Linked DNA regions of Antarctobacter heliothermus. The protein of the gene in region 2 interacts with the protein of the main gene of each other region in a pairwise test. Links are inferred from orthologs where the notes say so. Each region holds a gene or a part of one and is shown on either strand. Other genes may lie near its edges. The genes, in order: trkA and ANTHELSMS3_RS03985.

Evidence for each region.
Region 1: the proteins of ANTHELSMS3_RS03985 (region 2) and trkA interact in binary tests that used the Escherichia coli proteins (3 or more experiments, as listed by UniProt). The link is inferred for Antarctobacter heliothermus from one-to-one orthologs.

Annotation. Positions count from the first base shown.
Region 1 is NZ_CP022540.1:2,881,663-2,888,630, reverse strand. Bases 2,531-5,511 are described here. They hold trkA (Trk system potassium transporter TrkA), read right to left. Parts: upstream 4,719-5,511; coding sequence 3,342-4,718; downstream 2,531-3,341. Other genes in these bases: ANTHELSMS3_RS13780 (GNAT family N-acetyltransferase), read left to right, coding at 4,844-5,311; ANTHELSMS3_RS13790 (TrkH family potassium uptake protein), read right to left, coding at 2,531-3,269. In the rest of the region: ANTHELSMS3_RS13805 (aminoglycoside phosphotransferase family protein), read left to right, coding at 1-93; GTPase HflX, read right to left, coding at 105-1,367; RNA chaperone Hfq, read right to left, coding at 1,385-1,624; more of ANTHELSMS3_RS13790, read right to left, coding at 1,761-2,530; ANTHELSMS3_RS13775 (hypothetical protein), read right to left, coding at 5,674-6,309; nitrogen assimilation response regulator NtrX, read right to left, coding at 6,325-6,968. UniProt on the Escherichia coli protein: Part of the constitutive potassium transport systems TrkG and TrkH. May regulate the transport activity of TrkG and TrkH systems. Binds to NAD(+) and NADH.
Region 2 is NZ_CP022540.1:819,410-826,217, forward strand. Bases 2,522-5,342 are described here. They hold ANTHELSMS3_RS03985 (PTS sugar transporter subunit IIA), read right to left. Parts: upstream 4,254-5,342; coding sequence 3,789-4,253; downstream 2,522-3,788. Other genes in these bases: ANTHELSMS3_RS03980 (RNA ligase RtcB family protein), read right to left, coding at 2,522-3,532; hpf (ribosome hibernation-promoting factor, HPF/YfiA family), read right to left, coding at 4,316-4,879; lptB (LPS export ABC transporter ATP-binding protein), read right to left, coding at 5,147-5,342. Outside these bases: ANTHELSMS3_RS03965 (DUF5927 domain-containing protein), read left to right, coding at 1-247; ANTHELSMS3_RS03970 (sulfotransferase family 2 domain-containing protein), read left to right, coding at 254-1,684; ANTHELSMS3_RS03975 (peptide chain release factor-like protein), read right to left, coding at 1,791-2,408; more of ANTHELSMS3_RS03980, read right to left, coding at 2,405-2,521; more of lptB, read right to left, coding at 5,343-5,908; ANTHELSMS3_RS04000 (LptA/OstA family protein), read right to left, coding at 5,905-6,399; ANTHELSMS3_RS04005 (hypothetical protein), read right to left, coding at 6,396-6,808. UniProt on the Escherichia coli protein: Seems to have a role in regulating nitrogen assimilation.

The DNA.
Region 1 (6,968 bases), 2.1 Mb from region 2 along the record:
TGGGCAAACACGCCGCAGGTGCCATCCGCACGGCAATTGCGCCGGTTAGAGGTGGCCGAAGACCTGTTGAACAGGGATGCCCCGGTGATCTGAGGCGGGCGGCCTCAGTCCTTGTCCATCGCCTCAAACCGTGCTCGATCGCGCGCAGACCAGTGGACCGAGATGACGTAACCGTCTTCTTCCTGACGCTCACTCTCGACCAGACCCTTTTCGAAGAGCCACGCCCGTTTGCGCCCTTCGTCAAAGCCCAGCACCAGATCGTCGCGCAGCCGCTCCCCATCCAACGCCTCTGTCACGGCCTCAAGGAAGTCATCCAGCCCCTCGCCCGTCAGGGCCGAGACCGCATGCACGGCAGGATCACGCGCGGCCCGCTGGCGCACCGCCTCGATTTCCTCAGGCTCTAGCCGGTCAAGTTTGTTCCATAGCTCAATCTGCGTGGTGTCCTCTGCCACCCCGAGGCTTTCGAGGATGGTGCGAACGTCTTTGGCCTGTTCGTCGGACTCTGGGTGCGAAATGTCGCGTACATGCACAACCACATCTGCGGCCAGCACCTCTTCCAGTGTGGCGCGGAACGCGGCGACCAGTTCGGTCGGCAGATCAGAGATGAAACCCACGGTATCGGACAGGATCACATCCGCCCCGGTGGACAATCGCACCGCCCGCATGGTCGGGTCCAGCGTGGCGAACAGCATGTCCTTGGCCATGACATCGGCCCCGGTCAACCGGTTGAACAGCGTGGATTTTCCGGCGTTGGTGTACCCCACCAGCGCGACAATCGGATAGGGCACCTTGGCGCGCGCCTTGCGATGCAATTCGCGTGTGCGCACCACCTTGTCCAACTGGCGGCGCAAGCGCACCAGTTGTTCGTCGATGGCGCGTCTGTCTGCCTCAATCTGCGTTTCACCGGGGCCGCCGACGAACCCCAATCCGCCACGCTGCCGTTCAAGGTGAGTCCAGGCCCGTACAAGGCGGGTGCGCTGATAGGACAGGTGCGCCATCTCGACCTGCAACACCCCTTCGCGGGTGGCGGCGCGGTCCGAGAAGATTTCCAGAATAAGCCCGGTCCGGTCGAGTAGTTTGACCTTCCACGTCTTTTCCAGATTGCGCTGTTGCACCGGGGTCACCGGGCCGTCGACCAGCACCAATTCGATCTCTTGCGCCTCAAACAGGGCGCGCAGTTCTTCGATCTTGCCGGTGCCGAACAGCGCGCCCGCATGGGGGCGCGGCAACGGCACGATCGTGTCGCCCACAACCTCGAGCCCCGGCAAGGCATGTGCCAGCGACACAGCCTCATCCAGGGCCATCCGGGCGTTCCGCCGGTCCTTGTCGTTTTTGATATCGGGATGCAGGACCCAAGCGCGGGTCACGGGCGCAGCGTGTTCCTTCACGCGTCCCCTTCGCCGTCATACAGGTTGATCGGCTGGCTGGGCATGATGGTCGAAATTGCGTGCTTGTACACAAGCTGCGATTGCCCGTCGCGGCGCAACAGGACGCAAAAATTATCAAACCAGGTGATGACCCCCTGCAGTTTGACCCCGTTGATCAGGAAGACTGTCACGGGTACCTTGGTCTTGCGAACGTGATTAAGAAATGCGTCCTGCAGGTTCTGTCTGTCAGAAGCCATTGAATTGCCTTTATTCTTGCCGGGCCCGCGCGCCGGGCCACCCTCGTTGTGACAAGTATGGATTGCCCTTGCGGGAGTTTCCAGCCGAAAATCCGGGAAATCGGCAGGCGCTTGCCTGAGTCGTGTTTGCGCGCAACTATTCACGCCACAGGTCCGGGCTGATCATGACGATGATTGCCAGCAATTCCAACCGCCCCAACACCATGGCCCCGCACAGGATCAGATGCGCGTCCCAGCGCATGGCGGCAAGGTCGATGACCCGCGCCGGAGCCGCGCCAATCAGCGGGCCGGTGTTGGACAATGTGGCGATGGTCAGCACAATGGCGCGTTCGAAATCGACGCCGTAGATCCCCAGAACCATGGTCAAGCCGGCCAGTGTGACCGCAAAGAACATGAAAAAGACCCAAGCGATAAAGGCCCCCTCACGACGAATCCGTCGCCCCATCGGCCCGGCGCGCCCGACCGAATGGGGGTGGACCAGCCTTTCGATCTCACGCTTGCCGTTCAGGTACAGTGCATAGACGCGCATCAGCTTGACCCCACCCGCCGTGGTCGCCACGCCGCCGCCTACCAGCGCCAAACCCATCAGGATGATCCCCGGCGTCGGCAGGCCGGACCAGTCCTGCGCCGTGTCCCAGTCGCCGCTGACAAAACCGGTGGTGGTCAGAAAGGACGCAGCGGTGAACAACCCGCCCCAAAGCGCGCGCAGACCGGCGATCCAGTTCTGTTCCTCTCCCACGTCGAACGAGGCAACCCAATGGCGCAGGAACAGCAGCAGCGGCACAGAGACGACGATGATCACGCCCAGCCGGAATTCGGGGTCGAAATACAGCCCTCGCTCCTGTCGGGTGTCGGTCGAAAAGGTCATCCGCGACAGGGCAAAGAAGAAAAAGCAAAACAACACCATCTCACCGCCCAGCCCGCTGGGCGCGGCCCCCAGAGACGACAACGGTGTGATCCCCGAGGTCGACAGGATCGACATCGCATGGCTGAGCGCCACCAAAGGCGGGTCGCCTGCCACCAACAACATAACCGTCAGTGCCAGCGTCAGCCCCGCATAGATCGGAAACAGCGTCTCTGCGCTGCGCATCAGGCGCTGGCTGGGCGCAGTGGGGCCAGAGTTCGTCGCGCCCTCGGCCATGGACTGGCCCGGTTCTCCGCTGGCGGTCACCTCAAAGCCCCCCAGCGCCAAGGGAGCCAAGATGGCAGAGGCAGCGATCCACATCACCAACCCCCCCATCCATCCCACCTGCACCCGCCACAGATGTTCCGGCCCCGACAGCCGCGCGGCATCAAAAAGCGTTGCCCCGGTGGTGGTGAAACTGGACACCATCTCGAAATAAGCACTGCCAAAGCTGGTGGTGCGCACCGCCTCGTGGAAAGGCACCGCAAACATCAATGGCAAAAAGACGAAACCCGCCGCCAATGCCACCAACTGCCGCAACGCGCTTTCATTGTGGCGCTGGTTGCCCAGCGCCAGCGCCACCAGTGCGGTCAGGATCAACCCCAGCAGAGCGCCATAGAAAAACGTCCGCGCGTCGTGGAAATCCTCGATCGCATAGGCAAAGGCGGCCGGCAGAAGCATCGAGGCCGCACCCAGCCCCGTCATCAACAAAAACAGCGGCATTCCCGCGATGGCCTTCATCGCACGTCCCCCGCCCAACAAAGGCCGGGTATCGCAGAGACGGCCGCAATTGCCCCCTGCCCGTACATGCGCCTAGAAGAAGTCAATCGAGACCTGCAACAGGCGTTCGACCTCTGCCACGTCTCCAGTCAGGGCAAAGATCACGATCTGATCGCCCTCCTCGATACGCAACGTGCCGGTCGGCTTGACCACCCTATCCCCTTTGCGGACCGCCCCCACCAACACACCTTCGGGGAAATCGATCTCACGGATTAGGCTGCCCGCGATGGGCGAGGTCGACATGACTTCGGCTTCGATCACCTCTGCCTCGGCGTCGCCGATGGAATAGACTTGGCTGACGCGCCCATGCCGAATGTGCCGCAGGATCGAACTGACAGTCGTAGAGCGCGGGTTGATGTAGGCGTCGATGCCCAAAGGTTCCATCAGCGGCACCAGCGTGGGGTCGTTGATCAGCGCGATCACCATGGGACAGCCTGCCGCCTTGGCACGCACGGCAGCCAGCATGTTAACCTTATCGTCATCGGTCACGCACAGCGCCGCATCGGCGCGCGCCACTCCCGCCTCGACCAGCAATGCGGCATCCAACCCGTCGCCGTGCAACACGATGGTGCGCTCCAGCTCCTCGGCGGCGCGTTCGGCGTTCTTGCGGTTGCGTTCGATCATCTTGGCGCGGATGCGGGTCTTGCCCGCCTCCAGTGCACGCGCCACCGACAGGCCGACATTGCCGCCGCCGACAATCACCACGCGCTCCTGCTTGCGGTGCGCTTTTCCGAAAATCTCCATGGTGCGCTGCACGTCCTCGGAATGCACCACAACGTAGCAACTGTCGCCCACGAACAGCTGGTCGCCCGACTCCGGCGCAAACAACTGCCCCTCACGGCGCACCCCAACCACAACCGACCGCAGGGTCGAAAACAAATCGGTCAACTGCCGCAGAGGCGTGTTTACGATCGGACAGCCCTCATCAATGGACAGCCCCATGAGCTGGGCCTTGCCATCAAGAAAGGTCTCTGTGTCAAAGGCGGCAGGCGCGGCAAGCCGCTGCAACGCGGCCTCGGCCACCTCGCGTTCCGGGCTGATCACCACGTCGATGGGCAGGTGATCGCGCCGGTACAGGTCGGAATAGATCGCCGTCAGGTAACTTTCGGCGCGCAGGCGGGCAATCTTGCGCGGAACCGCAAAGACCGAATGCGCCACCTGGCAGGTCACCATGTTGACCTCATCGGAATAGGTCGCGGCAATCACCATGTCCGCGTCTTTTGCCCCGGCCTTTTCCAAAACGTCGGGATAGGAGGCAAAACCGGCAATTCCCTGCACGTCCAGCGTATCGGTGGCGCGCCGTACGAGGTCGGGGTTGTTGTCCACAACCGTAACGTCGTTCCGCTCTCCTGAGAGGTGACGGGCAATCTGCCAGCCGACCTGCCCTGCCCCGCAAATGATGACCTTCATGCGCTCTTGAGCCTGCCCCTGCGCCGAATTTCGGCGGTTGAACCTATCGCTTCGCATGCAGGCGCGGCGCCGTCAACGGGCAGCCGGGTCTTGCGCCCCATGTGCGCGGCGCACAAACTGCCGCCATGACCCTGTTTCGCCCCATCACCCGCACCAACCTGCGGGCGCTCTGCGCGCTTGAGATCCACCCCGCGCAGCGCGATTTTGTGGCGCCAGCCGCCGTGACCATCGCGCAACAGGCCTATGAACCCGGCAGCACGATCCTGAGCATCTGGGACGGCGACACACCCATCGGCCTGATGTCCATGATCCATTTCGGCCTGCCGGAGGCCGCTCCGGACCCGGACAGCGGCATTGATAGCAACATGTTCTACCTCTGGCGGCTGCTTATCGACAGACAGCATCAGGGCAAAGGCCACGGCCAGACCGCCCTGCGCCATTTCCTAGACCTCGCCCGCGCATCGGGGCAAAGCCGCGCCAGCCTCAGCGTGGTCGACGGCCCCGGTTCGGCCCTGCCACTTTACGAAAGATACGGGTTCACACGCACGGGCCACATCGCACAGGGTGAGGCTCTCATGGCGCGCGTCCTCTGACCCAACAACGATAAAGCCTGTTCCCCCGGAGCCATCTCTCGCTTGATGCCGAAAAGAGACGCGCGGGGGCGGGCTGCAAGGGGGCTTTGCCCCGCCTTCAGGCGGCTTGCCCTTGCAGCCCGCTCGCGGGTGGCTCAGGCAGCAAGAAAGCGAGAGATGGGTTCGGGGAACAGGCGGGCTTGTTCACGGGTGAATCGCGAAGCGGCCAACGCGCCGTCAGGCGCGACAAGGCGGGGTTGGCGGGCGGGCGATGTTGCGGCCCGCAGGGCCGGGACGAGTCCCGCACGACGCCCCCGGCCAGAATCCTCAGTCAGAATCCTCAGTCAGAAACCGCAGTCAGAAACCGCTGCTATAATCCCCAGCTATAGTCCGTCGCGCCGCGCCCGGCGCGCCCGCTTCATGGCAAAGACCTCGGCACGGGGCACCCAACGGTACTTGGGATCTTCAACCACCCGTCCGAACCACAACCGCCCCTGCCCCATACGCCAAGGGTCCAGCACCAAACCGGTGTCCATCGCCGCCCCGCGGGTTGAGACGATCACCGTGGAATGTTCGATGCGCAGATTGTCAGCATTGGCGATGGCGCGGTGCAGGCTGAGGCTCTGCAACCCCTCCTGTCGCAAGCGCGCCTCAAGATCATCGGCCCAGTGTTTGCACAACCCACGCGGCTTGACCCCGGTGTTGACGGCGATGTTGTGGATCAGCGGCGGGTCCACCGCATCCCAGTCGCGCGCCCAGTTCAGCGGCTCGACCACGGCGATCCGCGCCACTGCCGCCGCCTCATCGGGCGCAACCACCGGTCCCAGTGCCAGAATCGCCTGTTCTACCGCGGCGATCTTGGCGGACTGCCCCTCCGCCCCCGCGGCAAAGGACAGCTTGTCGCTTTCATCTGGTCCGACTTCTGGCCCACCACTTGGTCCATCACCCGGGATCGGAGCCGCGCAGCCCGCAAGGGCAAGACCCGTCAGCACCAGCGCGCCGCGTCGCGTCACAATCATTGCGGCCCCTCCGCGTCAGGTCGCCTCGGTATAGGTGCCATCCACCCGCGCGATCCGCGCGCCGGATTTGGCCGAGGTCACAACCCCCAACGACTTCAGCTTGCGGTGCAGGGCCGAGCGTTCCATGCCGACAAACGACGCCGTGCGGGAGATATTGCCGCCAAACCGGTTGATCTGCGTCAGCAGGTACTCGCGCTCAAACGCCTCGCGCGCCTCGCGCAGCGGCAGGGTCGCCAGCGTGCCCGAAAGCACCACGCGGTCCTCTGCCCCCTCACCCGGCGCGCTGTCCTGCGGCAGTTCGCGGGCCTCGATCGGGCCGGTGCCATCGCCCAGAATCAGCACCCGTTCCACAAGGTTCTTGAGCTGGCGAACGTTGCCGGGCCAAGTCATGGTCTGCATCAGGGCCACCGCCTCTTCGGTCATCTGGCGTAGAGGCAATCCCTGGGCGCGGTTGCATTGTTCGATGAAATGTTCTGCCAGCACCGGGATGTCCTCCCGCCGTTCTGCCAGCGAGGGCACCGCAATCGGTACCACATTCAGCCGGTGATACAGTTCCTCCCGGAACCGGCCTGCGGCAATCTCTGTCTGCAAGTCGCGGTTGGTGGAGGAAATCACCCGCAGGTCGACACGCACCTTGTCGTTGCCCCCCACACGGGTGA
Region 2 (6,808 bases):
GACCATGGCCGATTTCATCGAGGCCCCAATGGAACCCTTGCAGACCCTGATTGACGAGATCGGGCAAAAGAACGCCCGCCGTCTGGCAGAGGCACCGCGCCTTGTGGATCTATCCGGTTTCGGCCAGTTCCTGCAAAACCTCAAGAACCAGGGGATGCACCCCTATCTGATGGGCGATTTCCCGGTGGACCCGATCCCCCGCAACCGCCCCGGCACCTCCCGAAAACCCTATCTCGTCAGGAAATGATCCCCCATGTCCCAGCGTTTCGACTGTTTCGTGATCTTCGCCGAGATGCGGACAGGCTCGAACTTTCTAGAGGCGAACCTGAACGCCTTTGACGGGCTGACCTGCCACGGTGAGGCGTTCAATCCACATTTCATCGGCTACCCGAATGCCGAGCATATCCTTGACGTGACGCTGGAAGAGCGGGACCGCACGCCCGCCACCCTGCTGGATCGTATCCGCACCGCCACGCCAGAGGGGCTGGGCGGGTTTCGCTACTTTCACGACCACGATCCGCGCGTTCTGGAGCCGCTGCTGACGGACCCGCGCACCGCCAAGATCGTGCTGACCCGGAACCCGGTCGACAGCTATGTCAGCTGGAAGATCGCGCAGGCCACCGGCCAGTGGAAACTGACCAACGTCAAGCGCCGCAAGGACGCGCAGGCGCATTTCGATGCCGAAGAGTTCGAGACGCATCTCGCCGAATTGCAGGCGTTTCAGGTGACATTGCTGCGCGCGTTGCAGACCACCGGGCAGACCGCTTTTTATGTCGCCTACGAGGATCTGCAGGACGTCGAGGTCATGAACGGGCTGGCGCAATGGCTGGGCATTGAGGCGCGACTGGACAGCTTGAACACCGCCCTGAAGCGGCAAAATCCGCAACCCGCGGCGAAAAAGGTCGACAACTACGTCGAGATGTCGGCCTCATTGGCGCGGCTGGATCGGTTCAACCTGTCCCGCACGCCGAATTTCGAACCGCGTCGCGGCCCCGTGGTGCCCACCTATATCGCCGCACGCGATACCCCGCTGTTGTATATGCCGATCCGGTCTGGCCCGGAACGCGCAGTTCGGCAATGGCTGGCGGCGCTGGACGGTGTGCGACTGGGCAAGCTGGCCGACAAGTTCACCCAAGGGTCGCTGCGCGGCTGGAAGCGCGACCGCCCCGGGCACCGCAGCTTTACCGTGATCCGCCATCCACTGGCGCGCGCGCATGATGCCTTTTGCTCCAAAATCCTGACCACCGAAAAGGGCAGCTTTCCCGGCATCCGCAAGGTTCTGCGCCGTGCGCATGGCTTTCCCATCCCCGAGGGGGAACCGGGGGCCGACTACGATGTGAACGCGCACCGCGAGGCATTCACCGCCTGGCTTTCGTGGGTCAGGGCCAACCTCAACGGCCAGACCGCGTTGCGCGTCGATGGACATTGGGCCACGCAGGCCCAGTGCCTTGAGGGGATGGCAGAGTTCACCTTGCCCGACATGATCGTCCGCGAGGATGAGATGGAGGCCTATCTGCCCGCGCTTGCCCTGCAGGTTGGTCATGAAAACCCGCCCGATCCGGTGGCCGTTGCCAACAGCGCCCCCTATTCGCTGGCAGAGATCTACGACAACCAGATTGAGACGCTGGCCCGTGATGCCTATCAGCGTGACTATGTCATGTTCGGTTTCGATGATTGGGCCTGAGACGGGTTGAGCACAAAAGCGGGGCACCTATCCAAGTGCGCCCCGCCTGCCTTTGGCCCCGTCCTCTCGGGTGTTTAAGCAGCGACGAGCCCCGAAGGCGCCCCTGTTACCGCTGCCCCCTTTCGACAAAACCCGGACCGTCAAACACCCGCACCGGATCACCGCGCTGGACCTGATGATGCAGCCAATGCGCCTGTCCGTCCCGTGTGGCCTTCGCCTCTGCCGCGTCGGCATCGGCCAAGGCCTGCAGGCGGGCAAGTGCCAGACGTCGGTTCTGATGCTGTGAGCGTTCGGCGCGGACGACAACGGCATACTCTCCCCAACGCGCGCGGATCGCGCTGGAGGTTTTGTTCTGGTGCTGCCCGCCCGGCCCTCCGGCGCGGATAGCCACCATCTCGACCGCGCGCGGGTCGATTGCGGCACCGCGCGCGGCATCAGGCAGGCGAAAGACCTGCACAAACCAAGTTTTGCGTTTGTGACGCGGGCGCAGCGCGCTGGGGCAACGCCACAACAACGACCCGGTCCAGCGCGCGGCCAAATCGTCGGCGCGCGCCCCGGACAGCACGGCCACCGCAGATACCGGCCCATTACGACCGCCACGGCAAACCAGATCCAGCGTGACGCCCATTTCCGCGGCCTCTTCTTTCATGCGCGTCAGCACATGGCCCGTGGCTTGCTGGCATTCGCCCGGTCCATTGCCGCTGGAGATCAACAGACAGGTCATCGGCGGCCCTCCCTGCTGGTCTTGAAGGTGATCAGCGGTGCAAACGCGGCCACCTCTTCTGCGAGGCCAAAGGTTTCAAGGTCGCGCAACACCGCGCCTGTGTCCTTGTAGGCGCTGCCCGCCTCTTCGATCAGCAGATCACGGTCAGTACAGATCACCCGCCCGCCAAAGCGTGTCTGGCGCATCGCCTCCAGTTCCGACTTTACCCGGGGAATCCGCCCGTGCATCGCCGCACGGTCATAGCGCCGCCCGGCCCCGTGTGAGACAGACCCCAATGCCTCTGGCGGGCCGTCCGGCACCGCCATGAGATAGCTGAGGCTGTCCCGCGATCCGGCCAGCGGGGCCAGCCCCCTGTCCGGCGCGGCCGCGCCTTTGCGGTGCAGCCAGCCATCAGCCCGCCGTTCAAGGTGGTTGTGCGGCGCATCACAGATCAGCCGCGCATCACAGCGCAGCGCCTCTGCCGCGCCTTCGGCGATCAACGCGCGGTTTGTCCGCGCCCAGACCTGCGCCGCATCGTGCAAGGCAACGTAGGTCTCTGCCGCGTCGCTGCCGGGCGCAAACCCGTCATTCCAGGTTTCCGCAATGCCACTGAATACCGCCGCCCCCTGCCCGCGCGATCCGCTGTGGACCAGCAGGCATAGGTCACCTGCCTGCAGCCCCAACCGGGATGCCACTGTCGGATCGGCCAGCGCATCGACCACCTGAACCTCGCAAAAGTGGTTGCCGCCGCCCAGCGTGCCCAGTCCATAGGGGCCGAACCGCGCCGCATCGGTCCCGGCAATCGCCGCGGCACCGGTTGCGGGGTCTGCGCCCGTCTCCAGCGCCTGCAACCGGCGCGCGGCCTTGTCCAGCTTTAGCTTGCGGCGCGGCAGGTCCAGCCGGAACAGCGCCATGCCACAGCCGATGTCCGGCCCGATCAGTTGTGGATAGATCCGGTCCGCCAGAAACGCGCCACCTACGGGGCCAAAGCGGCCCGGGTGCAGGTCCGGAAACGCGGCCACCGCCCGCATCCCGGCCCAATCCGCGACATCATGAAGTTGCTCGACCGCCCGGCCTTCGATCCAGGCACTGTCGGAATAGAATTCACAGACACGCGCAGGTGTCCGAATGGGAGAATTGCCCATAGGTCCGTCTTTCTCAAAACAGAGGTACGGCCAGACTTGGCCGCAAGACGGATCGTCAGATGGGCTGGAAACCTGCCCCGCAGGGCAAAACGGTCAGCGGCCCCGACGATCCAAGGAAATGGCGTCAATGTGCATAGCGGTCATGTGCGGCCCTCCTTTTATATCGGGTGTGACGGTTCGACGGGCGTATACCCCGCTGCCGCCTTTGCGCCAACGGGGGAATTCCGGACCATAGGGGCGCTGTGGCCCCTTTGCCTCAGGCGGCCTTTTCGGCCTCGGCTGCGGTCAGGATGGTATAGAGCGTCGCAGGCACCGGATTGGCCCGCAATTTGGCGCACAGCGCCGGGTTACGCAGGCTGCGCGACACCAGCGCCAACGCCTTGAGGTGCTCGACCCCGGCCTCTTCGGGGGCGAAGAGGCCAAAGATGATATCCACCGGCTGGCGATCGACAGAGTCAAAGTCGATCGGTTTCTCCAGCAGGATAAAGGCCCCCACCACGGAGTCGACTCCTTGAATCCGCGCATGCGGCAGGGCGACACCGTGGCCGACACCTGTCGGCCCCAGTGCCTCACGCTCCATCAGCGCCTCTAGGATATTCGGTGACCTCAGGCCATACGCGCTTTCGGCCAAGTCAGAGACATCATGCATCAGGCGCTTCTTGCTGGAGGTCGAAGTGATAACTTTCACAGCCGTCGGCTTGATGAGATCGACAAACTTCATGGGTCTTGCCTGTGTCTGAGGCGCAGTTGTCGCGCGGATCGGGCTCCGGTGGCGGTTGGACCTTATGGATCAATCCATCCGATGTTGCCATCGTCCCGCCGATACACGACGTTCACGCCGTCCTTTTTCTCGTTTCGAAACACAAGGACCGGCGCTCCCGCCAATTCCATCTGCATCACGGCCTCCCCAACCGACAACGACGGAATGCGCGTTTGCATCTCCGCCACGATTATCGGCTGTAGCGTCTCAGGTTCGTCATCGCCCGAATCCGCTTCGTTGGCGAGGATATACGAGGCTGCCCCAATATGTTCAACCGGGTCGGGGCGGTCCTTGTGATGATCCTTCAGCCGGCGTTTGTAACGGCGCAGCTGCTTGTCCATCTTTTCGGCGCAGGACTCAAACGCCGCATAAATCTCGGTCGCACTTCCCTTTGCGGCCGCGTTCAGCCCGCTCGACAGGTGAACGTTCGCTTCGCAGTGGTATTCATGAGCCGCCTTCGAAAAAACCACCGTCGCGTCGGTCGGGCGCTGACCGTACTTGTCCAGCACGCTGCCCAGTTCGGTTGTGACGTGCTCCTGAAGGGCGTCGCCAATGTCGATGTGTTTTCCCGTGATCTGATAGCGCATTATTTGTCCTTTTCTTATGCACCCGAACGCCGATTCGGGGAGCGGCCCCGCAGCGACGTCACAGGTTCAGGGAAGGCGCGATGTCGCGGAATGCGTGCAGCAAGCCTCGGAAACGAGGAACCAGCAAAGTCGCCATGCCGCGATACAAAGCACCATAGGTTTATTTGACTTGGAAACCCCCGGTGCTGTCAATGGAAACCGCTCCGCGAAGCGGCAACATCTGGCGACAAACTGTTCCCGGATGCCTTTGTCTACGGATGCATGGACTTAGCCAAAGCGAAAGTTCTCACCCAGATAAACGCGCCGGACGTTTTCGTTCTGCACAACTTCCTCTGGCGTGCCGGACATCAACACCTGCCCGTCGTGCAGGATATAGGCGCGGTCGACGATCTCCAGCGTTTCGCGGACGTTGTGATCGGTGATCAGCACGCCAATGCCCCGGGTCTTGAGATCGGCAACAAGGTGGCGAATATCGCCCACGCTGATCGGATCGACCCCGGCAAAAGGTTCGTCCAGCAGCAGATACCGGGGGTTGGCGGCCAGACAGCGCGCGATTTCGACCCGGCGACGCTCACCGCCCGACAGGGCCAGCGCGGGCGCGCGGCGCAGGTGTTCGATCGAAAATTCGCCCAGCAGTTCTTCCAGCCGTTCCCGGCGGCGGTGGACGCTCTTTTCGGCAATATCCAGCACCGCGCCGATGTTGTCCTCGACACTCAACCCGCGAAAGATCGACATTTCTTGTGGCAAATAGCCGATGCCCAGCCGCGCGCGCCGATACATCGGCAAAAAGGTCGCGTCCCGTCCGTCAATCAGGACTTGTCCGCCTTCCGGGTTCACCAGCCCCGCAATCGCATAAAACGACGTCGTTTTGCCCGAACCGTTTGGACCCAGCAGCGCGGCCACCTCACCGCGATCCACGCGCAAACTCACGTCGCGGATGACGACCCGCTTGCGATAGCTCTTGCGCAGATGAGAGACCCTCAGGCCGACGTCGCCTTCGGTTACGCTCAATTCGGGGGGCGCGGTCACGGCTGTTCCTCTGGCGCCTGCTGCAAAACGGTCCGCACGCGGCCGGTCAACTGTGCCGTGCCATCCTTGAGATCGACGACCATCCGCTCCGACGTCAGCGCGCTGGGCCCCTGCGTCAACAGGACGTTGCCGGACATGATGACCTGTCCGCCTTCGATGTCATAGTCGGCGCGCTGCGCCTCTGCCGCCTCTGATCCGCTGACCAGGGTCACACCGCCAGACGCCTCCATCCGTTTGATCCGCCCGGCCTGTTCGGAATAGACCACCAGAACGCGCGGCGCGGCCAACCGCATCTGGCCCTGCGCGATCAGCACATTTCCAGTATATAGCGCCGTTCCGTCCGACTGATTGACCCGCAGCGCGTCTGCCGTCACCTCGACCGGGGCGCTGGTATCCTGCTGCAATCCGCCAAAAGCCACTTCGGCCCCTTGCGCGGAAAGTCCCACAGGTGCGAGGGACAGAATGAGGGCGACAGACAGAAAACGGATCATTCGGCAACACTTTCTTGTTCTGGCGGTTGATATACCAGCTTTACGCCGCCGGAAAACATCAATTGCACGGCATCATCGTCTCCGGCGGGGGCGATCCGCAGGTGTCCGGCTTCAAAGCGGCCCACCGGCCCGTCCCCCTCTACCGGCCCGAGGCTCTCGGCCTCCACCCGGTCCAGACTGGACAACAGACCCTCGGTCCGCAGCACATATCCCTGCGAGCTTTCGATCCGCACCCCGCCCTGCATCAACGCCTGCCTGTCGGCATCGTTCAGATCGGCCGCAGCGGCATCCACCGTGATCTCGCTGCCATCCGCAAGGCGCATCCGCGCCTCAAGCTGATCGGCGCGGATGAGACCATCCTCATGCGGACGCACGGATTTGGCGGTCACGCTCAGCACGTCGCCGCGTG